Regions from separate parts of the Citrobacter sp. Marseille-Q6884 genome, predicted to be linked through region 2. Evidence: predicted binding sites of a transcription regulator. Region 2 holds the regulator's gene; each other region holds the start of a gene.
What was found. Region 2 encodes LexA, which represses DNA repair genes until DNA is damaged. Its sites were predicted from a motif close to TNCTGTATGTACATACAGNA; they were not measured.
Positions count from the first base shown of each region.

Region 1: metR (HTH-type transcriptional regulator MetR) is a predicted target of LexA. The motif match lies at 1,336-1,355, and genes of this name have one in related genera.
Region 3: sulA (SOS-induced cell division inhibitor SulA) is a predicted target of LexA. The motif match lies at 1,175-1,194, and genes of this name have one in related genera.

Region 1 covers NZ_CAMDRE010000001.1:1,208,510-1,215,519, reverse strand. The annotation lists gene metE (5-methyltetrahydropteroyltriglutamate--homocysteine S-methyltransferase) at 1-1,138, opposite strand, end outside; gene metR (HTH-type transcriptional regulator MetR) at 1,387-2,340, shown strand; gene N7268_RS05805 (carboxylate/amino acid/amine transporter) at 2,228-3,127, opposite strand; gene yigL (sugar/pyridoxal phosphate phosphatase YigL) at 3,208-4,008, opposite strand; gene pldB (lysophospholipase L2) at 4,024-5,040, opposite strand; gene rhtB (homoserine/homoserine lactone efflux protein) at 5,151-5,771, shown strand; gene N7268_RS05785 (Rpn family recombination-promoting nuclease/putative transposase) at 5,934-6,818, shown strand; gene rhtC (threonine export protein RhtC) at 6,857-7,010, opposite strand, start outside.
Region 2 covers NZ_CAMDRE010000001.1:1,443,606-1,450,615, reverse strand. The annotation lists gene pspG (envelope stress response protein PspG) at 1-75, opposite strand, end outside; gene dusA (tRNA dihydrouridine(20/20a) synthase DusA) at 208-1,206, opposite strand; partial or broken gene N7268_RS06880 (cupin domain-containing protein) at 1,313-1,800, opposite strand; gene zur (zinc uptake transcriptional repressor Zur) at 1,916-2,434, shown strand; gene N7268_RS06870 (CsbD family protein) at 2,479-2,688, opposite strand; gene dinF (MATE family efflux transporter DinF) at 2,823-4,142, opposite strand; gene lexA (transcriptional repressor LexA) at 4,307-4,915, opposite strand; gene N7268_RS06855 (diacylglycerol kinase) at 5,025-5,393, opposite strand; gene plsB (glycerol-3-phosphate 1-O-acyltransferase PlsB) at 5,565-7,010, shown strand, end outside.
Region 3 covers NZ_CAMDRE010000002.1:588,208-595,217, forward strand. The annotation lists gene ompA (porin OmpA) at 1-288, opposite strand, end outside; gene sulA (SOS-induced cell division inhibitor SulA) at 644-1,153, opposite strand; gene N7268_RS17775 (TfoX/Sxy family DNA transformation protein) at 1,370-1,984, shown strand; gene yccS (YccS family putative transporter) at 1,962-4,115, opposite strand; gene N7268_RS17785 (YccF domain-containing protein) at 4,134-4,580, opposite strand; gene helD (DNA helicase IV) at 4,704-6,758, shown strand; gene mgsA (methylglyoxal synthase) at 6,791-7,010, opposite strand, start outside.

The sequences.
Region 1 (7,010 bases), 240 kb from region 2:
CCTGAATCGGCGCACTCCACTCCACGAGCGTCGCGGTATTACCGCTGTTCAGCGCATCACGCAGCAGCGACAATTCGCCACATTTTTGCAGCGCGAAGGCAAACCAGCTCTTCACTTCAGCATCAAGACGCGTTTCTACGCTCAGGTCGATAGGGCTGTGCAGCAGGGAGCAGGAAGAAGCAACCCATAGATCACGAAGACCGACAATGTCCTTAATTTGTGCATATTTCTCCGTGAGATCGGCACGCCAGACGTTACGACCGTTGATCAGACCGGCTGAAAGCAGCCAGTTTGCTGGCAGACGCTGATGCAACTCAGCCACATCATCTTTCCCGTGAACCAGGTCAACGTGCAGGCCCTGCACCGGCAGCGCGGTAATGGTGTCCAGGTTTGGCGTGACGCCTTCAAAGTAGGTCGTCAGCAGCAGCTTCACCTGCCCCTGGAGTGCATCATAGGCCGGTTGATAAGCGTCCAGCCATTCCTGCGGCAGTTCCAGCACCAGCGCGGGTTCATCAATCTGCACCCACTCAATGCCTCGTTTCGCCAGCGCAGTCAGTACCTGCTGATAAACAGGCAGAATATCGTTTAACAGACTCAGGCGGTCAAACTGCTCCCCTTTCACTTTACCCAGCCACAGGTAAGTCACTGGCCCCAGCAGTACCGGTTTCACCTTGTGACCCAGCGCCAGCGCTTCATCGACTTCATCCAGCAGCTGCGTCCAGGTCAGTTTGAACTGCTGACCTTTAGTGAATTCCGGCACCATATAGTGATAGTTGGTGTTAAACCATTTGGTCATTTCTGCCGCCGCCGCCGGCTCTCCGGTCGGTGCGCTGCCACGCCCAATGCGGAACAGAGTGTCGATATCTACCGATCCATCGTTGTTCTGATGACGAGCCGGAACGTTACCCAACAGCAGGCTGGTGGTCAGAACATGGTCGTACCAGGCGAAATCGCCCACGGGTAACAGGTCGATGCCCGCTTGCTTTTGCTGATCCCAGTGACGGGCACGCAACTCGCGACCTGTCGCCAGCAGTTCTTCACGGGAGGCATTACCTGCCCAGTAACTTTCTTGCGCTTTTTTCAACTCGCGACGCAGGCCAACGCGAGGGAAACCGAGGGTGTGATTCAATATTGTCATTTTTCTTCCTCTCCTATTTTATTGAATCTGAAGCAAAAACTCTAAATAGTTCGGCTTGCAGGAAGGCGGCGACACAGCGCATCCCCAGGAGCTTACTGACGTAAGTGACTGGGGTAAGCGAGGAAGCCAACGCATCTGCAAGTCGAAATATGACGAGTTTTGGACGTCCAGATGTTTACACATCCATATTTGCCAGTTACTGTATATTCCTCAAGCGCAATTTGTTCATGCCGAAGTGAAGGACTTTCATGATCGAGATTAAACACCTGAAAACGCTGCAAGCGTTGCGGAATAGTGGTTCGCTGGCAGCGGCGGCTGCCACGCTACACCAGACGCAGTCCGCCCTTTCTCACCAGTTCAGCGATCTGGAGCAGCGACTCGGCTTTCGATTATTCGTTCGTAAAAGCCAACCCTTGCGCTTTACCCCGCAGGGCGAAATTCTGCTTCAGCTGGCCAATCAGGTGTTGCCGCAGATTGGCCGTGCGCTTCAGGCATGCAACGAACCGCAGCAAACCCGGTTACGCATTGCTATCGAATGCCATAGCTGCATTCAATGGCTGACCCCCGCGCTGGAGAATTTCCGCGCCAATTGGCCACAGGTGGAGATGGATTTTAAATCCGGCGTGACGTTCGATCCGCAGCCTGCTCTACAGCAGGATGAGTTGGATCTGGTGTTAACCTCCGACATTCTTCCGCGCAGCGGCCTGCACTATTCGCCGATGTTCGATTTTGAAGTCCGCCTGGTCCTGGCGCCCGATCATCCGCTGGCCAGCAAAACGCAGATAACGCCGGAAGATTTGGCCAGCGAAACGCTGCTCATTTATCCGGTACAGCGCAGTCGGCTGGATGTCTGGCGACATTTCCTGCAACCTGCAGGCGTTAGCCCGTCGTTGAAAAGCGTAGATAACACGCTGCTATTGATTCAGATGGTTGCCGCCAGAATGGGTATTGCCGCCCTGCCGCATTGGGTCGTGGAGAGTTTTGAGCGCCAGGGTCTGGTCGTCACCAAGACCCTGGGAGAAGGATTATGGAGCCGATTGTACGCGGCCGTGCGCGACGGCGAGCAACGTCAGTCGGTCACAGAAGCGTTTATTCGCTCAGCGCGGAACCACGCCTGCGATCACCTGCCATTTGTGCGGAGTGCGGAGCGACCCACTTTCGATGCACCCACAGTGAGGCCACTATCACAGCCGCGCCAATGATGAAGCTTGGCCAGTGAGGCTGTTGATGCCAGATAGCCAGGTTAACCAACAGTCCCGCAGGCACATGCATATTGTTCATGATGCCCAGCGTGCCCGCGTCCACCTGTGTCGCGCCGTAGTTCCACATAAAGTAACCAATGCCGGATGCTGCCACGCCAAGAAACACCAGGATACTCCACTGTAGCGTGGTTTCCGGCATTTTTTGCGCGTTCCCCAGCATGAACCAGGCAACAATCGCCACCAGCAACGCCCCCATATAGAACCAGGCAAATGCGTTGTGTTGCGGCATCGGGCGCGTTTCCATCAGGCGTTTGTACCCCACCATGCCGATAGCAAAGCTAAGGTTGGAAAGCTGCACCAGCAGCAGACCGGTCCAAAAATGGCTGGTCACCTGATCGTAACGAATAATCCCTGCGCCAATCACCGCCAGCAGTGCGCTGAAAGCGTAGCTCCAGCGTAAACGGCGTCGGCTCATCAGGTCATAAATCAGCGTAATGTAGAGCGGAGTCAGGACGGTAAATAACAGCAGTTCTGAGACTGTCAGGTAGAGATAGGCACGGAAACTCAGCATATACATGATGCCAAGCTGCATGGCTCCCACCAGCATATACAGACCGATTGTTTTTACGCTGTGTCCACGGGTACGCAGAAACGGTAAAAATACCAGCGCCGCCAGCCCAACACGAACCAGCACCGCAAAATAGCTATCGACATGACCAGCAAGGTACTCGCCAAACAGGCTAAAAGAAAAGGCCCACAGAATTGTGGTAATGATGAGTAACGCCACAATGGATGTCTCTTAACAGAAGGTACACCCATTGTAGCGAAGATTGCAGTTGACAACTGGTCAACTAATAGACAACGGCATTACTGTAAAAAAAGCTCACGCAAATAGTGCGGCACAGCATCGTCAGCGTTGAGACCGATCACGTCCAGTTCCGGGTGCAGATCTTTCAGACGCTGGTGCGCATTGCCCATGATGCATCCCTTTCCTGCCATAGAGAGCATTTCGGCGTCGTTCATACCGTCGCCGAAAGCAATGCAGTCCTGCAGGCTATACCCCATCGCCTTCGCCACCGCTTCCAGCGCATGACCTTTCGACACGCCGCCAGCCATCACTTCCAGGCAGGTGAGCGTCGAAAAGCTGACGTTGACGCGATCGCCCCAGCGAGCATTAATCGCCTGCTCCAGCGGCAATAACCTTTCGTGGGAATCCGTGGTGAAAAAGACCTTGCTGACGCCTTCCGGCTCCAGTAACGCAGGTTCAAACAATGCGTAGTTAAACACGGCCTCTTTGAAAAAACGCATTTCATCCGGGCGATGGCGATTCATAAACCACTCATCATCGCGATAAACGTTCGTCACGATATCCGGGTTCGCATTCACCACGCCAAACAAGTCGCTGGCAATGTCACGATCCAGATTATGCGAAAACACCAGATTTCCGTCAGGATCATGCACGCGCGCGCCATTAGACGTGATCATGTAGGATTTAATGCCGAGGTTATCGCGAATTTGCCCCACATCAACATGATGACGACCGGTCGCAAACACGAAGTTGACGCCGCGGGCAGTCAACAGCTTCAGTGTCTCTTTGGCATAAGGGGACAGGGTATGGTCGGGAGAAAGCAGCGTACCGTCTAAATCAGACGCAACAACCTGATACATAAGAAAATTAAACCTCTAAGCAAAGCGGTTTCCGCTGGGTGAGTTATGCCTGTCGAAAAATTCAACAATGGCGTTAAGCGCGACTGAGCGCATTGCGTCCTTTTCAAAAAGGATCTCATGGTACGCGCCTTTTATGACAAGCGGCTGACCTCCTTCTACGGGATGGCCAGCTGCGGCGCGGAGTTCACAAAAACGATCGTGCATACGGTTATCCACCACACGTTCTTCTTCGGCCTGAATCAACAGTGTGGGGGTTGCGTCATCTCCGGCGCCTGCCAGAACCTGCTCACCAGCCTGAATACCTTCACGCACCCAGTGATAGGTCGGGCCGCCAACACGTAGCTGCGGCTCATCGGCATAGAAGCGCAAATTACGCCGGTAGCGCTGACGACTATGGGTTAATGCATTCATCCCGAAAGGCAATGCCCGCCAGCGACCTGTTCCCATCGCATAGCCTTCACGAATGCGCGGATGCCCTTCAGCCCAGTCAAGGATATGACGCACCATCCAGTCGGGAAAGCGCATCACAATCCCAAACATCGGCGCACAGAGCGCGATGGCATCACACTGATTAGGATGACGCTGCAGGAAAAGCGTGGCAATCGCGCCACCCATGGAATGCGCCAATATGTAGCGTTTTCGCCACGGGCCTGGCTGAACTTCCTGCTGCCAGAAAGCCGTCAAATCATCGACATAGTCATTAAAATTATCGACATGACCGCGATGCGGATCCGGCAACATCCGTCCGGAACGCCCTTGTCCACGGTGATCGATGATGAGGACATCAAAACCAGAATAAAACAGGTCATATGCCAGTTCAGCATACTTCACGTAGCTTTCAATTCGTCCCGGGCAGATGACGATGACACGATCATTTTTTTCTGCCCGAAAGCGGACGAAACGGACAGGGACGTTATCTACGCCGATGAACTCCGCTTCTTCCCGCTGACGCCAAAAATCTGTCAGTGGCCCCATGGAAAAAGCGGCAAACGCGTTTTCTCTTGTTTCCCAGTCTTTTTGCTGCTGAAACATCGGGTATCCAGCCTCGCTGACCAAGTAAAATCGTTTTTTTTGCCGTGTCTGATACAACGCAGCGACAGTAGCGTATTGTGGCATAAAAATAGACAATTCGGGAGTTTCTCATGACCTTTGAATGGTGGTTCGCTTACCTGCTGACCTCTATTATTTTGAGCTTGTCTCCTGGCTCTGGCGCAATCAACACCATGACAACCGCCATCAGCCACGGCTATCGGGGAGCCTGCGCGTCGATCGCCGGTTTACAGACCGGACTGGGTATTCATATCGTGCTGGTTGGCGTTGGACTGGGAACGTTATTCTCACGGTCAGTGATCGCGTTTGAGGTGTTGAAGTGGGCAGGAGCGGCCTATCTGATTTGGTTAGGGATCCAGCAATGGCGCGCCGCAGGCGCTATCGACCTGAACACCCTGGCGAATGCACAATCACGCAGCCGCCTGTTCAAACGAGCAGTGTTTGTTAACCTGACCAATCCGAAGAGCATTGTTTTTCTCGCTGCCCTGTTCCCGCAGTTCATCATGCCGCAGGAACCACAGGTGATGCAGTATGTGGTGCTTGGCGTCACCACTATCGTGGTCGATATTATTGTGATGATCGGTTATGCGACGCTGGCCACGCGCATTGCAGGCTGGATTAAAGGGCCAAAGCAGATGAAGGCGCTAAACAAAGTGTTTGGTTCGCTATTTATGCTGATCGGCGCCTTGCTGGCATCAGCACGGCATGCCTGACAAATGGAACGATGCTCGCAATGGAATGCGAACTGTCAGAGCCGCTGAACAAGGTTTTTCGGGCACCGCCGCAAAGGGAGAGAAACCTTTTACTCTGAGCTGTTAGGCATTAACAGCTCATGCCAGAATTCAGCCACATTCACCTTTCACGGATGATGAACGATGGCGGAAGCAACAACACCCCATGATGCTGTATTTAAGTCCTTCCTCTCTCGCGTGGAAACCGCGCGGGATTTTATCGAAATTCATCTTCCGCCCTCATTACTCAAAATTTGCAAACTGGAAACACTGCATCTGGAATCAGGGAGCTTTGTGGAGGACGATCTGCGCCCCTATTTCAGCGACATTCTCTATTCACTGGAAACTACCAGCGGCCATGGTTACGTACATGTGCTAATTGAGCACCAAAGCTCACCGGACAAGCATATGTCGTTTCGATTGATGCGCTATGCTATCGCAGCCATGCAACGTCATCTTGAGGCAGGAAACGATACCCTGCCACTGGTTATTCCTGTGCTCTTTTACCACGGAAAGCAAAGCCCCTGGCAAGGCTCAATGAACTGGCTGGATCACTTTGAAGATCCGGGTACCGCAGGCCAGCTTTACAGCTCACCTTTTCCACTCGTAGATGTCACGATCATCCCCGACGATGAGATCATGCAGCATCGCAGTATGGCGGCGCTGACATTAGTACAAAAGCATATTCGCCAGCGCGATATGGCGCAGCTGTTGGATAAACTTACCCGCCTGTTTATGCTGAATAAGATGAGCGGACAACAATTAACCGTGTTGGTAAACTACATGGTGCAAGCAGGGAATACACAAGATGTTCAGACATTATTGTATAAGCTGGCACAACGTGTGCCGCAGCATGGAGACAAACTGATGACAATGGCGGATCAGCTAAAGCAAATAGGCCGCGAAGAAGGAAGGCGCATCGCCCTAACTGATGTAGCAAAAGCGATGCTCAAACGGGGTCTTGATACCGACGCAATTATGGAAATGACCGGCCTTTCGAAGGACGAATTACAGAAACTTGCGCAATAAACCGTACTCCGCCTGGGACGACCAGGCGGGTAACAAAATTAGCGTGAAATAATCAGGTGAATACCGAAGCCCGCGAACAGCGCGCCGGCAAAACCATCAATCCACTTCGCCAGACGCTGATAGCCACGACGCATTTTCGGGAGCGCAAACAGGCTGGCCACTACGGTAAACCAGGCCAGCGTTTCCACGATA
Region 2 (7,010 bases):
CAGTACCCCCAACAGTGATACGCCGGTGACCATCAGCATGATAAAAAAACCAATGACAAAAAGTAGTTCCAGCATGATGCTCTCCCATAATGAATGCTGCTCACATCATTACAAAAACCATGCCAAAATTAATTCATTGATTTATAAACAAAACGCTCCGCGACAGTGCGCAGAGCGTGGTGAAATTGACTAACTTTTAGTGAGAAATTAACGCTTATCTGCAACGAGCTTCAGTGCATGTTCCAGCACGTTAATATCAGCCCCGGCTTTATGCGCATTTTCGCTCAGGTAACGACGCCACTGACGAGCCCCAGGGATCCCCTGAAACAGTCCAAGCATATGGCGGGTAATGTGCCCCAGATACGCACCCTGGCTCAGTTCACGCTCAATATACGGATACATGGCACGCACCACGGCAACAGGATCGGCATCGGCAGTCGCTGCCGCAAAAATTTCGCGGTCCACAGACGCCAGAATGCCGGGGTTTTGATAGGCTTCACGCCCTACCATTACGCCATCCATATGTTGCAGATGAATTTTCGCTTCTTCCAACGATTTAATGCCGCCGTTGATCGACATCGTCAGATGCGGGAAATCGCGTTTCAACTGATACACACGGGCATAATCCAGCGGCGGGATCTCGCGGTTTTCTTTCGGGCTTAGCCCGGAAAGCCAGGCCTTACGAGCATGGATGATAAACATCTCACACTCCCCTTTTCCGGAGACCGTATTGATGAAATCACACAAAAATTCGTAGCTGTCCTGATCATCGATACCAATACGGGTTTTGACGGTGACCGGGATCGACACCACATCACGCATCGCTTTGACGCAGTCAGCGACCAGTTGCGCATTGCCCATCAGGCAGGCGCCGAACATACCATTCTGTACGCGGTCCGAAGGGCAGCCCACATTGAGGTTGATCTCATCATAGCCACGCGCTTCGGCCAGCTTCGCACATTGTGCCAGCGCAGCGGGATCGCTACCGCCTAACTGAAGTGCGACCGGATGCTCCTCTTCGCTGTACGCCAGATAATCGCCTTTGCCATGAATAATTGCCCCGGTGGTCACCATTTCGGTGTAGAGCAACGTTTGGCTGGAGAGTAAGCGCAAGAAGTAGCGGCAATGTCTGTCCGTCCAGTCGAGCATCGGCGCGATTGAAAAACGATGAGCAGGAAAAGCGGTAGACTGAGATTCAGGCAGCATGGCGAATAATCAAGCATCCGGTTAAAAAAGGGGCGCTACTATAGCACAGACCGTGACGATAGTGCGTCACCTCGTCGCGGATACCCACTACCTCCTCCAGAAAACGCTACTTCCGCCCCGGTTTACCGTCATGCGAGCCAAAAAACTGCGGCGGATGGTCAACCCAACGATCCTCACGTGTCGCCGCATAGACCGGATTCAGCGGGTAGTAGATACGATTGTCTTTTTTGTTCGCTTCACCGACGACCAGCAGGCGCACCTCTTCACTGGTATTGTTGATAAACGTGTGGCACACGCCGGTTCCTGCCGGAAAACCCACGCTGTCTCCGGGCTCCAGCTTCCATAAATAACCGTTAATCCAGGCCTCAGGATAACCTTCCAGCACGTAGATAAACTCTTCTTCATCGCTTTCAGCATGCGGATACGAAGTGCGGCGACCGGGCGGCAATCGTTCGTGGTGAATACCGAGTCGTCTTAACCCCAGCTTGCGGGCAAGCGGCGCGCCAATCGAAAAAAGCTCATTGCTATCGGGATACGTAGAGTCATCGGCCCCCTCCACGTCACGCCAGTGGCGAATACAATAGGTCTTTTCATTTTTATTTTCCAGTATTGCGATGCGTCAGGTATAGCACACGGCGGGGGATCTCGGCGTTTTAAGCAGAATATGATAAAGTAATGAATCACCCTTCCATGTAAATCGAGGCGTCAAATGGACAAAACCACCACGCAAGAGCTATTAGCCCAGGCTGAAAAACTCTGTGCGCAACGTAATGTGCGGCTCACACCGCAACGCCTCGAAGTGCTGCGTCTGATGAGTCTCCAGGAAGGTGCTATCAGCGCTTATGATCTGCTTGATCTGCTGCGGGAAACCGAGCCGCAGGCCAAACCGCCTACGGTTTATCGTGCGCTCGATTTCTTACTGGAACAAGGTTTCGTGCACAAGGTGGAATCCACCAACAGTTATGTCCTTTGCCATTTGTTCGATCAGCCGACCCACAGCTCAGCCATGTTCATTTGCGACCGTTGTGGCGTAGTAAAAGAAGAGTGTGCCGAAGGCGTGGAAGACATTATGCATACGCTGGCAGCCAAAATGGGATTTGCCCTGCGTCATAACGTCATTGAAGCACATGGGCTCTGTCCGGTTTGTGTGGAAGTAGAATCATGTCGCCACCCGGGCGAATGCCAGCATGACCACTCTATTCAGGTGAAGAAGAAAGTCGGGCGTTAAGCGGGGGAGCGTACATCCTTGTACTCTCAGACGGGAGGGATTAATTACCAGCGGTAATCGTTGCGTTTTTCCCAGCTATCGACCTCTTTCTCCGCCTGATCTTTCGCATATCCATAACGTTCCTGGATTTTACCTACCAGTTGGTCGCGTTTACCTTCAATGACCGTCATATCATCATCGGTCAGTTTGCCCCATTGCTCTTTCACTTTACCTTTCAACTGTTTCCAGTTACCACCGACTTCGTCTTTATTCATCATCAAGTCCTCATCGTTAGGTTGTGAATAGCGAGAGTGCTAAGCCCAGACACATGATGTTTTGCTGAGCGTGAGAATAAGTGTAGTCGGTGATTCCGGGAATTATTTACTATTCAGAATTTTTAACCGTCCCGTCAGGCAAACCAGGTGCCATTACGCCAGTGACGCCGCCAGATGAAAGCCAGTGAAAGTCCACGCAGCGCCAGGAATACGGCCAGTGCAAGCCATAAACCGTGGTTTCCCAGTAACGGTAACGCCAGTAACGTTAAGGCAAACCCCGCCGCTGCAACAGCCATGCTGTTACGCATTTCGGCTGCTCGCGTTGCACCAATAAACATACCGTCCAGCAGATAACACCAGACGCCCACCAGCGGTAAAATAACCTGCCAGATAAGATAGCGATCGGCCAGTAGCTGAATCTGAGGCAGTGAGGTCAATAGCGCGATAATGTGTTCGCCGAACAGGGCATACATCAACGAAAACAGTATTGCCACAATCCCCGACTGACGACAGGCCGCCCGCCAGACATCCAGTAACTGACTGCCATCTCGCGCGCCATAAGCCTGACCGGAGTGTGCTTCCACTGCATAGGCAAACCCGTCCAGCGCATAGGCGGTGAACGTCAGCAGTGTCATCAGCACGGCATTGACCGCAATAATCTCGCCACCAAGACGCGCGCCCAGCACCGTGATGGCACCAAAGCAGAGTTGCAGTAGCAACGAGCGCAGCATGATGTCGCGGTTAAGCGCCAGCAGACGGCGAAAGTTGCCGCGCCAGGCAAGCTTCAACATCGCCAGCGAGACGCCACGGAGGTGGAGTACCTTACGCACCATCAGCAGGCCAATCAGCAACGTGGCATATTCGGCAATCACCGTCGCCAGCGCAGCGCCCTGGACGTTCATGTGCAGACCCATCACCAGCCATACATCGAGTACAATGTTGAGAATATTACCGACAATCAGCAGGATAACCGGCGCACGTGCGTACTGGACGCCCAGTAACCAACCGAGTAGCACCAGATTTGCCAGCGAGGCGGGCGCACTGAGCCAACGGATTTCCAGGAAGCGGCGAGCCTGTTCCAGAACGGCCTCGCTACCACCAACGATGTGCAGCGCCAGATCGATAATTGGCGTACGAAACAGCGCGATCGCCGCCCCGGCGCCCAACGCCAAAATGAGCGGTTGTACCAATGCTCGCGCCAGCGCCTGCGGATTTTTCGCGCCGAACGCCTGGGCGGTTAGCCCGGTGGTACTCATGCGTAAAAAGAGCAGCAGCATAAAGAGAAAACTGGTCGCAGTCGCACCGACGGCGACACCGCCAAGATAGACAGAACTCTCCAGATGACCAATCACCGCAGTGTCCACCAGCCCCAGCAGGGGAACGGTGATGTTGGAGAAAATCATCGGTAAGGCGAGGCGCCAGAGAGCTTTGTCGGAAGAGGTAAAGAAAGGCATGCGGGAAAGCCTGAGAAGGAGTTAGAAAAAAGACGTGAGATTGCCAGATGACGGCGTAAATGCCCTATCCCGGCGTTTTTCATGTTTCACAGGCCCGATAAGCGTCGCGTCATCGGGCATGTTGCCGGATAGCGGCGTAAACGCCCGATCCGGCCTGCAGAAAATTACAACCATTCACCGTTACGAATAACGCCAACCGCCAGCCCTTCAATGGTGAAGCTTTGCTCGCGCAGGTCAACGACGATAGGTTTGAACTCGCTATTTTCAGGCAGTAATTCAACTTTATTGCCTTGCTTTTTCAGCCGCTTAACCGTCACTTCATCGTCAATACGCGCGACAACCACCTGGCCATTACGCACATCCTGGGTTTTATGCACAGCCAGTAAATCGCCATCCATAATCCCGATATCTTTCATCGACATCCCACTGACGCGCAGCAGAAAATCGGCGTTCGGTTTGAACAGTGAAGGATCAACCTGGTAATGGCCTTCGATGTGCTGCTGTGCCAGAAGCGGTTCACCCGCCGCAACACGACCGACAAGCGGTAATCCCTCTTCTTCTTCCTGCAGCAGGCGAATACCACGCGATGCACCAGAAACGATTTCCAACACACCTTTACGCGCCAGCGCTTTAAGATGTTCTTCAGCCGCATTTGGGGAACGGAACCCCAAACGCTGCGCGATCTCCGCACGCGTCGGTGGCATACCTGTCTGGCTGATGTGATCCCGAATGAGATCAAACACCTCTTGCTGCCTGGCCGTTAACGCTTTCATTCCGCCCCCTGGGTGTATATACAGTTATGCTGTGAGTATATACAGCTAAAGGTGATTTTGGAACCGCAAACTGCACAAAAAACAGGAGATTTGTGAAGTTTTGGAATCCTTATCGAAAATGTGACCACAACAGGATGCCCCAGGTGATCAGGGCGACAAAAATAGACAGCAGCACCGCTGCCGACCCCATATCTTTCGCCCGACCAGAAAGCTCATGGTATTCAGAGCCAATACGGTCAACCACCGCTTCGATAGCGCTATTCAGAATTTCAACGATCATCACCAGCATCACCGAACCAATCAGCAGCACGCGGGTAATGGCGTCAACATCCAGCCAGCAGGCGATTGCAACGCCCAGCAGGACGGCAACGCTTTCCTGGCGAAACGCGGCTTCATTGATCCAGGCGGCGCGAAAACCTTTCCAGGAATAGCCCGCTGCTTTGATAATTCGAGTGAATCCAGTGGTATTATTAGCCATCAAAAGAACCTTTTTACATTATTAGCGTCAATGTCGTTGTACCGTTTGCCTTTTTATTTCAGGGTGGATACAACGCAGCGCGAAGTATGACGGGATACACCAGAAATTCACTAAACTTTCTGATATCCTTGCAGCGCATTTGCATTATTAACCAGAGGCTTTACATCGTTTATGTCCGGCTGGCCAAGAATTTACTACAAATTACTGAATTTACCATTAAGCGTACTGGTAAAAAGCAAGTCTATTCCGGCGGATCCCGCTCCGGAATTGGGGCTCGACACCTCTCGTCCCATTATGTACGTCTTACCGTACAACTCAAAAGCGGACTTGCTCACGCTACGCGCCCAATGCCTGGCGCATGATCTTCCTGATCCCCTGGAACCGTTGGAAATCGACGGGACTCTGTTGCCGCGCTACGTGTTCATCCACGGCGGCCCGCGTGTCTTCACCTATTACACGCCAAAAGAAGAGTCCATCAAGCTGTTCCACAACTATCTCGACCTTCATCGCAGCAATCCTGATCTGGATGTGCAGATGGTGCCGGTATCGGTGATGTTTGGCCGCGCTCCCGGACGCGAGAAAGGCGAGGTGAATCCGCCACTGCGCATGTTAAACGGCGTCCAAAAATTCTTTGCTGTCTCCTGGCTGGGTCGCGACAGTTTTGTCCGCTTCTCCCCTTCAGTCTCCTTGCGCCGCATGGCAGACGAGCACGGCACGGATAAAATTATTGCGCAGAAACTGGCGCGTGTGGCGCGTATGCACTTTGCCCGCCAGCGTTTAGCCGCTGTGGGTCCGCGTCTTCCTGCCCGTCAGGATCTGTTTAATAAGCTGTTGGCTTCAAAAGCGATCGCGCGTGCGGTAGAAGATGAAGCGCGCAGTAAAAAAATCTCCCACGATAAAGCGCAGCAAAATGCTATCGCGCTGATGGAAGAAATTGCCGCGAACTTCTCCTATGAGATGATCCGTCTGACAGACCGTATTCTGGGTTTCACCTGGAACCGACTGTATCAGGGCATTAACGTTCACAATGCAGAACGTGTTCGCCAGCTGGCGCATGACGGCCATGAAATCGTCTACGTACCGTGCCACCGCAGCCATATGGACTATATGCTGCTGTCGTATGTGTTGTATCACCAGGGGCTGGTTCCGCCGCACATCGCCGCAGGGATTAACCTGAACTTCTGGCCAGCGGGTCCCATCTTCCGTCGTCTGGGTGCGTTCTTTATTCGCCGTACCTTCAAGGGCAATAAGCTCTACTCCACCGTCTTCCGCGAATATCTGGGCGAGTTGTTCAGCCGCGGCTACTCGGTTGAGTACTTTGTTGAAGGCGGACGTTCACGTACCGGTCGCCTGCTCGACCCGAAAACCGGCACATTGTCGATGACCATTCAGGCGATGCTGCGCGGCGGTACACGCCCAATCACGCTGGTGCCCATCTACATTGGCTACGAGCACGTGATGGAAGTGGGTACGTACGCGAAAGAGCTGCGTGGCGCGACGAAAGAAAAAGAGAGCCTGCCGCAAATGCTGCGTGGCTTAAGCAAGCTGCGTAATCTGGGTCAGGGCTACGTCAACTTTGGCGAGCCGATGCCATTGATGACTTACCTGAATCAACAT
Region 3 (7,010 bases), on a different contig from region 2:
TTGAGATACATCACCGTTAGCATAGCCTTTGTATGGCATACGACCTAACCAGTCGTAACCCATTTCAAAACCAACATACGGGTTAACCTGATAACCACCGAACGCACCAGCACCCAGTTGGCTTTCGTGGGTAGGACCGGTGTTGTTGATCTGGTTGTTGCCTACATCATGGAACTGAGACCAGCCCATTTTGGCACCAGCATACCAGGTGTTATCTTTCGGAGCGGCCTGCGCCACGGTAGCGAAACCAGCCAGTGCCACTGCAATTGCGATAGCTGTCTTTTTCATTTTTTGCGCCTCGTTATCATCCAAAATTCGCCATGAATATCTCCAGAGAGATAACACGGTTAAATCCTTCACCCGGGGACCAGTTCAATAGTTACTCTACCGATATCTGCGGCTTATGCCGAGCACCCCTGGCGATGTAAAGTCTACAACGTAGTTGAAAACTTACAAGTGTGAACTCCGTCAGGCATATGAAAAAAAAAGGCTTGTATACACACTATTTAACATTTATGGATGATTTATTGTGCTGCAAATACGCGGAAAACCGCTTCAGACAGGCATTCACACTAAAAATACGTTAGAGCTCAAAGCCAAATTGAGACATGAAAAAAAATTCCAGGAAAAATCCTAATTTTACTCAATGATACAAATTTGAGTGAATTTTTAGACCAGAAAGGTGTCTCCCGCCAGGAGCCTGTGCACGGACAGGACGCATTATAAATCCCATCGCGTTACCTTCATCTGCTGCTTTCACCAGTTCAGCATGCTCATCTTCCGTTAATTCTTCTGTCAGCCAGCCGATGACGACACTGTAGTTGCCTGTGCGCAGTGCGCGCACCATTGACTCCAGCGTATGACAAGGAGAAAGCTGGTGGATTTGCATCACTTTCGTCAATGGGAGTCCCGCTGATTGAACCCATTCACGGCTCAATTTTTGCTGAGGCGTGAGCCAGAGTTGCCAACGTGATTGCTGACCCAATTGCTGAAGCAAGGGTAAAAGCAGTAATTGCGTCATCATGGGCTGGTCCTCGCGATAGACAACTTCACTAATAAGCCCGGCGGTCGCGTTCTCAGAAGAGACGCGCGCAATATTGCTTGATGCGGAAGAGAACGACGAAGAGCGATTTGCGTAGCCTGAAGTGTACATAATCAATCCAGCCCTGTGAGTTACTGTATGGATATACAGTAACCCTGCAACCAACAAAGATCAACCTAATTTTCGGAAACAGTCTCGCAATTTTTAGTCGCCGTCACGGGAAAAATAAAATTCATCTTGCCCCACAACACTAAGTTGCCTATTTTCGTCATTAACGGATCCGTTATTACGAAGTATTCTTTTACGTTATGATTTAAAAGGATTTTTATGAAGAAACTTTCCTATGACAGGATCTATAAATCGCAAGAATATTTGGCATCGTTGGGGACCATTCACTATCGCTCATTGTTTGGCAGCTACAGTCTGACGGTTGGGGATACGGTCTTCGCAATGGTCGCCAGCGGTGAGCTATACCTTCGGGCTTGTGAGCAGAGCGTACAGTACTGTGTAAAGCATTCACCTGTCTGGCTGACGTTTATGAAGCGAGGGCGGCCGGTCATACTCAATTATTACCAGGTGAATGATGCGCTATGGCGAAACCAGACGCAGTTGCTGTCGTTATCTCAGTATTCGCTGGATGCGGCAGTGAAAGAAAAGCAGAGTCGTTTTGCGCATCATCGCTTGCGCGAATTACCGAACATGACGTATCACCTGGAGTCTCTGCTGAATGAGGCCGGTATTAAAGATGAAAGCACGTTGCGCGTGCTGGGTGCCAGGATGTGCTGGCTGAAGCTTCGACAAAGTAATCCATCTCTGACGGTGAAAATACTCTTTGCCCTCGAAGGGGCGATCAGCGGCGTGCATGAAGCGGCGCTCCCGGCAGTCCGTCGCCAGGAGCTGGTTGAATGGGTGAGTTCGCTTATGCCTGAACCGGGTTATTAGACGGCGACGCGGCGATTTGCTGCTGCAACCGTCTGATTTCTGGCAGCAATGCAATCAATAATCCAACTTGCTGTACGACCAGCGGTTCTTTACTGTCCGGGCGCGGTTCAAGATGTTGAATTCGCTTTTTCAGTCCCTCAAGAGCCTGATATACGCGCTGCTCGTCAGCGAGTTGATGGTGAAGCGCATCATCAACATAGCAGACGGCATCATCCAGCAATGCCAGAACTTCCGGGTTGGTCAGTTGCTCCCGGTGGGCGCCCAGGGCCGAAATATAGCTGGTAAAGGTATGGTTGAGGCACAGTAAACGGAATGCGATTTCACGCGTTTGAGCCGTCACATCAGGTTCACTGGACATATTCGACACCACGGATGCCAGTTCTGCATCACGATTATGAGCGTCGCGACGGGCAATCCGGTATGCCAGCCGGTTATCTCGTCCCTGATGATATTGTTCGAGAATGGCGTCGAGGTAGCGACAGTTAGCATCCGTTGCACGTTCAATGACGCGCGGCAGGTTACGAAAACGCCAGTCAGGCCAGATAAAACTGACGGCGGCCCAGGCGATTGCACAACCGATCAGCGTATCGATGACGCGCGGTAGAGCCACCTCAAAACCTTCGCCAAGCAGGTTAAAGCACAGTAAGACCAGCAGGGTAATAAACATCGTGGCATGCGCATACTGGACGTTGCGGAAGGCAAAAAAGAGCACGCCGGTAATCACTAATAATATCAACTGACCTTCCAGTGAGGGAACGAACCACAGGATTGGCAACCCAATGGCTATCCCCACTAATGTGCCGATAATCCTCAGCGCCAGACGATGTCGGGTTGCGTTGTAGTTAGGCTGACACACAAACAGACTGGTGAGCAGGATCCAGTACCCATGGTTCATCCCCGTGATCTGAATAATGGCGTAACCCACGCAGAGCACCAGCGACATGCGGATCGCATGGCGAAAGAGGGCGGACTCAGGCGTAAAATTGCGGCTCAGACGCAGCCATATATCACTAAACCCGTGCGGACTGTCATCGGCAAGCTGGTTTTCAGACTCATTTCGCGAGATGACCTGAGCCTGTTCGGACTCAATGGTTGCCAGCTGCGCATCGATAGCACGTAGGTTGGAAAGCAAGAAACCTAACGTGTTGAGGAGATCTGCCGGTGCGCCGGTTGCACGCATGCGTTCGAGGGCGGCATCAAGATGTGTGAAGGCGCGTTCAAAGTGCGGATCGTGCTGGTAAGGCGTGCGCAATAATATACAGCGTGACAGCTGCGTACAGGCTTGTCCCTGCATTGACATCAATCGCTGAAAGCGAAACATCACGTCGCTGTGACGAAAATGGTCGCGTAGCGTCTGGTACTGAATATGCGATGAACTTGCCCGTTCATGAATATCCTGAGCGACAAAATAGTAGTGCAGGGTGCGACGTGTACCACGTTGCCCACGGTCTCCGCGAAGACGGGTCAGTAATGACACCTTAGTTTGGTTTAGCGTCGCCATGAGCTGCCCGTTGGCCAGCGCTAAATCATAAAGCGGCGCCTGGCTTTCATCTTCGATATCAGGATCAAAAAGACGCGATTTCAGCTCCAGATAATGCGCCAATTGCTCGTAGCTACGGGCCAGATTATCTTGCAGAGGCCGGATCGGGAACAGAAGATGCCCGGTCAGCGTCAGCAGGTTGTACCAGATGGCGCCAGCAAGCAGCAGAACCGGCTGTTGATACCACTGATCGTATAGCGAAGTCCCCAGCATGGTGTAAATCGCTATCAGCAGCGCACCGAAGGCAATTGTCGCATAGCGTTGGCCTAGCCCGCCAAGCAGAATAAAACCGCTGGTAGAGAGCGTTAATCCAAGGGCGAAAAGCCACGGCCAGGGGAAGAGGAGTTCCACGGAGGCGGAGGCAATAAAAAAACAGATCAGCGTGATGATCAAATTGCGCAGCCGTCCGGCGAGCCGGTCGTCCAGGTCGGTCAGTGCGGCAGCTACCATGCCCAGCGTGAGAGGGATAGTCAGCTTTACGTCACCCAGCCACCACGGCAGTGCCGTTGTGCCGCAAAGCGCGATGAAAATCCGTACGTAATACAGCCAGGTGCTGTTCCAGGTATAGCGTTTAAGCAGAGGACTTAACATAAAGACGATGAGTCCTGATTATTGAAAGCGGCGGCGCGCATTGGCTTCACGTGCGGCGCGGGCAGTTTCAACAGAGACCACGCGACGACCGACGGGCCAGAGCGCAATGGCGGCAATCTTAAAGTTCGCAATGCCAACGGGAATACCGATAATCGTAATGCATTGCGCGATGCCGGAGGCAATGTGCAGCAGACACAGCCACCAGCCGAAGAAAATCAGCCAAAAGATATTCAGCAATGTTCCGCCGGTGTTCATCAGAACGCTTTGACCTGCCGGATTGAGTTCATCCACGTGAATCGCTTCGTTGCCGAAGGGAAACAAAGACAGGCGAGTGATTTCCCAGCATGAGCGTGTCAGCGGCAGAGTAAAAATAAGCACGATACTGACCAGCGTTGCCAGCAACCAGGCTAAGGTGGTGGCGAACCCCCCGAGTACAAAATTTAAAATATTCAGAACAGTGCGCATGAACCCTCGATAAACTCTGATTTTCTGTGAATTCGGCAATTGTAACGTTTTTTTAGGCTGGAGCACGTTTTCTCTGGCGGTTACACTGAGAGTAAACCTCTTCGTGTGGATCCGCTTAAGTCTATGGAACTGAAAGCAACTTCTCTTGGAAAACGTCTGGCTCAGCACCCTTACGATCGAGCCGTTATTCTCAATGCCGGTATTAAAGTTTCCGGCGATCGTCATGAGTATCTTATTCCATTCAATCAGTTACTGGCTATACATTGCAAACGCGGCCTTGTATGGGGGGAGCTTGAATTTGTGCTCCCGGAGGATAAGGTCGTGCGCCTGCACGGTACGGAATGGGCTGAAACGCAGCGTTTCCATCATCACTTGAATGCGCGCTGGCAGCAGTGGAGTCAGGAAATGAGCGAGGTGGCTGCGGGTGTGTTGCAGGAGCAACTGGCGGCCATCGCAGCCCGTACTGACGACACTAAATGGCTGACGCGCGATCAAACGCTGGGGCTGCAACAGCAGATACGCCGCGCATTTGCCGCTCTGCCGCTTCCGGTCAATCGTCTGGAAGAGTTTGAAAACTGTCGTGAAGCATTACGACTGTGCCAGGCATGGTTAAAAGACATTGAAGCTTGCCGCTTGCAGCATAATCAGGCCTACACCGATGCCATGCTGGTGGAACATGCCGAATTTTTCCAGAACATTGAATCCTCGCCGCTGAATCCGGCTCAGGCGCGTGCGGTTGTGAATGGCGAGAAATCGCTGCTGGTGCTTGCGGGAGCCGGAAGCGGTAAAACTTCTGTCCTGGTTGCCCGTGCGGGATGGCTACTGGCGCGGGGTGAAGCAGCGGCAGAACAAATTCTGCTGCTGGCTTTCGGTCGTAAAGCGGCTCAGGAGATGGATGAGCGTATTCGCGAGCGGCTGCATACCGAAGAAGTAAGTGCGAGGACATTCCACTCACTGGCGCTGCATATTATTCAGCAGGGCAGTAAAAAAGTTCCGACGGTTAGCAAACTTGAAAACGATACTGCTGCGCGGAATAAACTCTTTATCACAGCCTGGCGCCAGCAGTGCAGTGAGAAAAAAGCTCAGGCCAAAGGCTGGCGACAGTGGTTAGAAGAAGAGATGCAATGGTCGGTACCGGAAGGAAATTTCTGGGACGATGAAAAATTGCAACGTCGCCTGGCTTCAAGGCTGGATCGTTGGGTTGCGCTGATGCGTATGCATGGCGGGGCGCAGGCAGAGATGATTGCAAATGCGCCGGAGGAGATCCGCGATCTGTTCAGTAAACGAATCAAACTGATGTCGCCGCTACTCAAAGCCTGGAAAAGCGCCCTGAAAGATGAAAACGCCGTTGATTTCTCCGGGTTGATCCATCAGGCCATCATCATTCTTGAGAAAGGGCGCTTTGTCAGTCCCTGGAAGCATATCCTGGTTGATGAATTTCAGGATATTTCCCCGCAGCGCGCGGCCCTGTTAGCCGCATTACGGAAGCAAAATTCGCAAACTACCTTGTTTGCCGTGGGAGATGACTGGCAGGCAATTTACCGTTTTAGCGGTGCGCAGCTTTCGTTAACGACTGCATTCCATCAAACGTTTGGCGAGGGCGATCGTTGCGATCTGGATACAACATACCGCTTTAATAGCCGTATCGGAGAGATCGCAAACCGGTTTATCCAACAAAACCCCCATCAGCTCGTAAAACCGCTTAATAGCCTGAACGCAGGGGATAAGAAAGCCGTTACGCTGCTGGATGAAAATCAATTGGATGCGTTGCTGGATAAGTTATCCGGTTTTGCAAAAGCGGAAGAGCGCATTCTGGTTCTGGCGCGATACCATCATCTCAAACCCGCCAGTCTGGAGAAAGCGGCAACCCGTTGGCCTAAGCTACAGCTGGATTTTATGACAATCCATGCCAGTAAAGGACAGCAGGCGGATTACGTGATTGTCGTGGGGCTTCATGAAGGCAGCGATGGTTTTCCGGCTCCGGCTCGCGAGTCAATCATGGAAGAGGCGTTGCTTCCGGCAGTGGAAGATTTTCCTGATGCAGAAGAGAGAAGGTTACTGTATGTGGCGCTAACGCGTGCCCGACATCGGGTGTGGTTGCTGTTTAACACAGCGTCGCCATCCTGCTTTGTTGATGTGCTTAAACAACTGGATGTGCCGGTCGCCAGAAAGCCCTGAAACGCAGGCGGCAAATGCCGCCTGACAGGCGGTTATTTGAGGCGCTCCGCGAGGTAACGGGCGTAATCCGGGATCAGGATTTCCGTCGCATCATTGAAGTTAGGCGACTGGATGATGAAATCGGCAGTTGAAACGTTGGTGGCGACCGGAATGTTCCATACCGTGGCCAGACGCAGAAGCGCTTTGACATCAGGATCGTGCGGCACCGCATTGAGCGGATCCCAGAAGAAAATCAGCACGTCAATTTTGCCT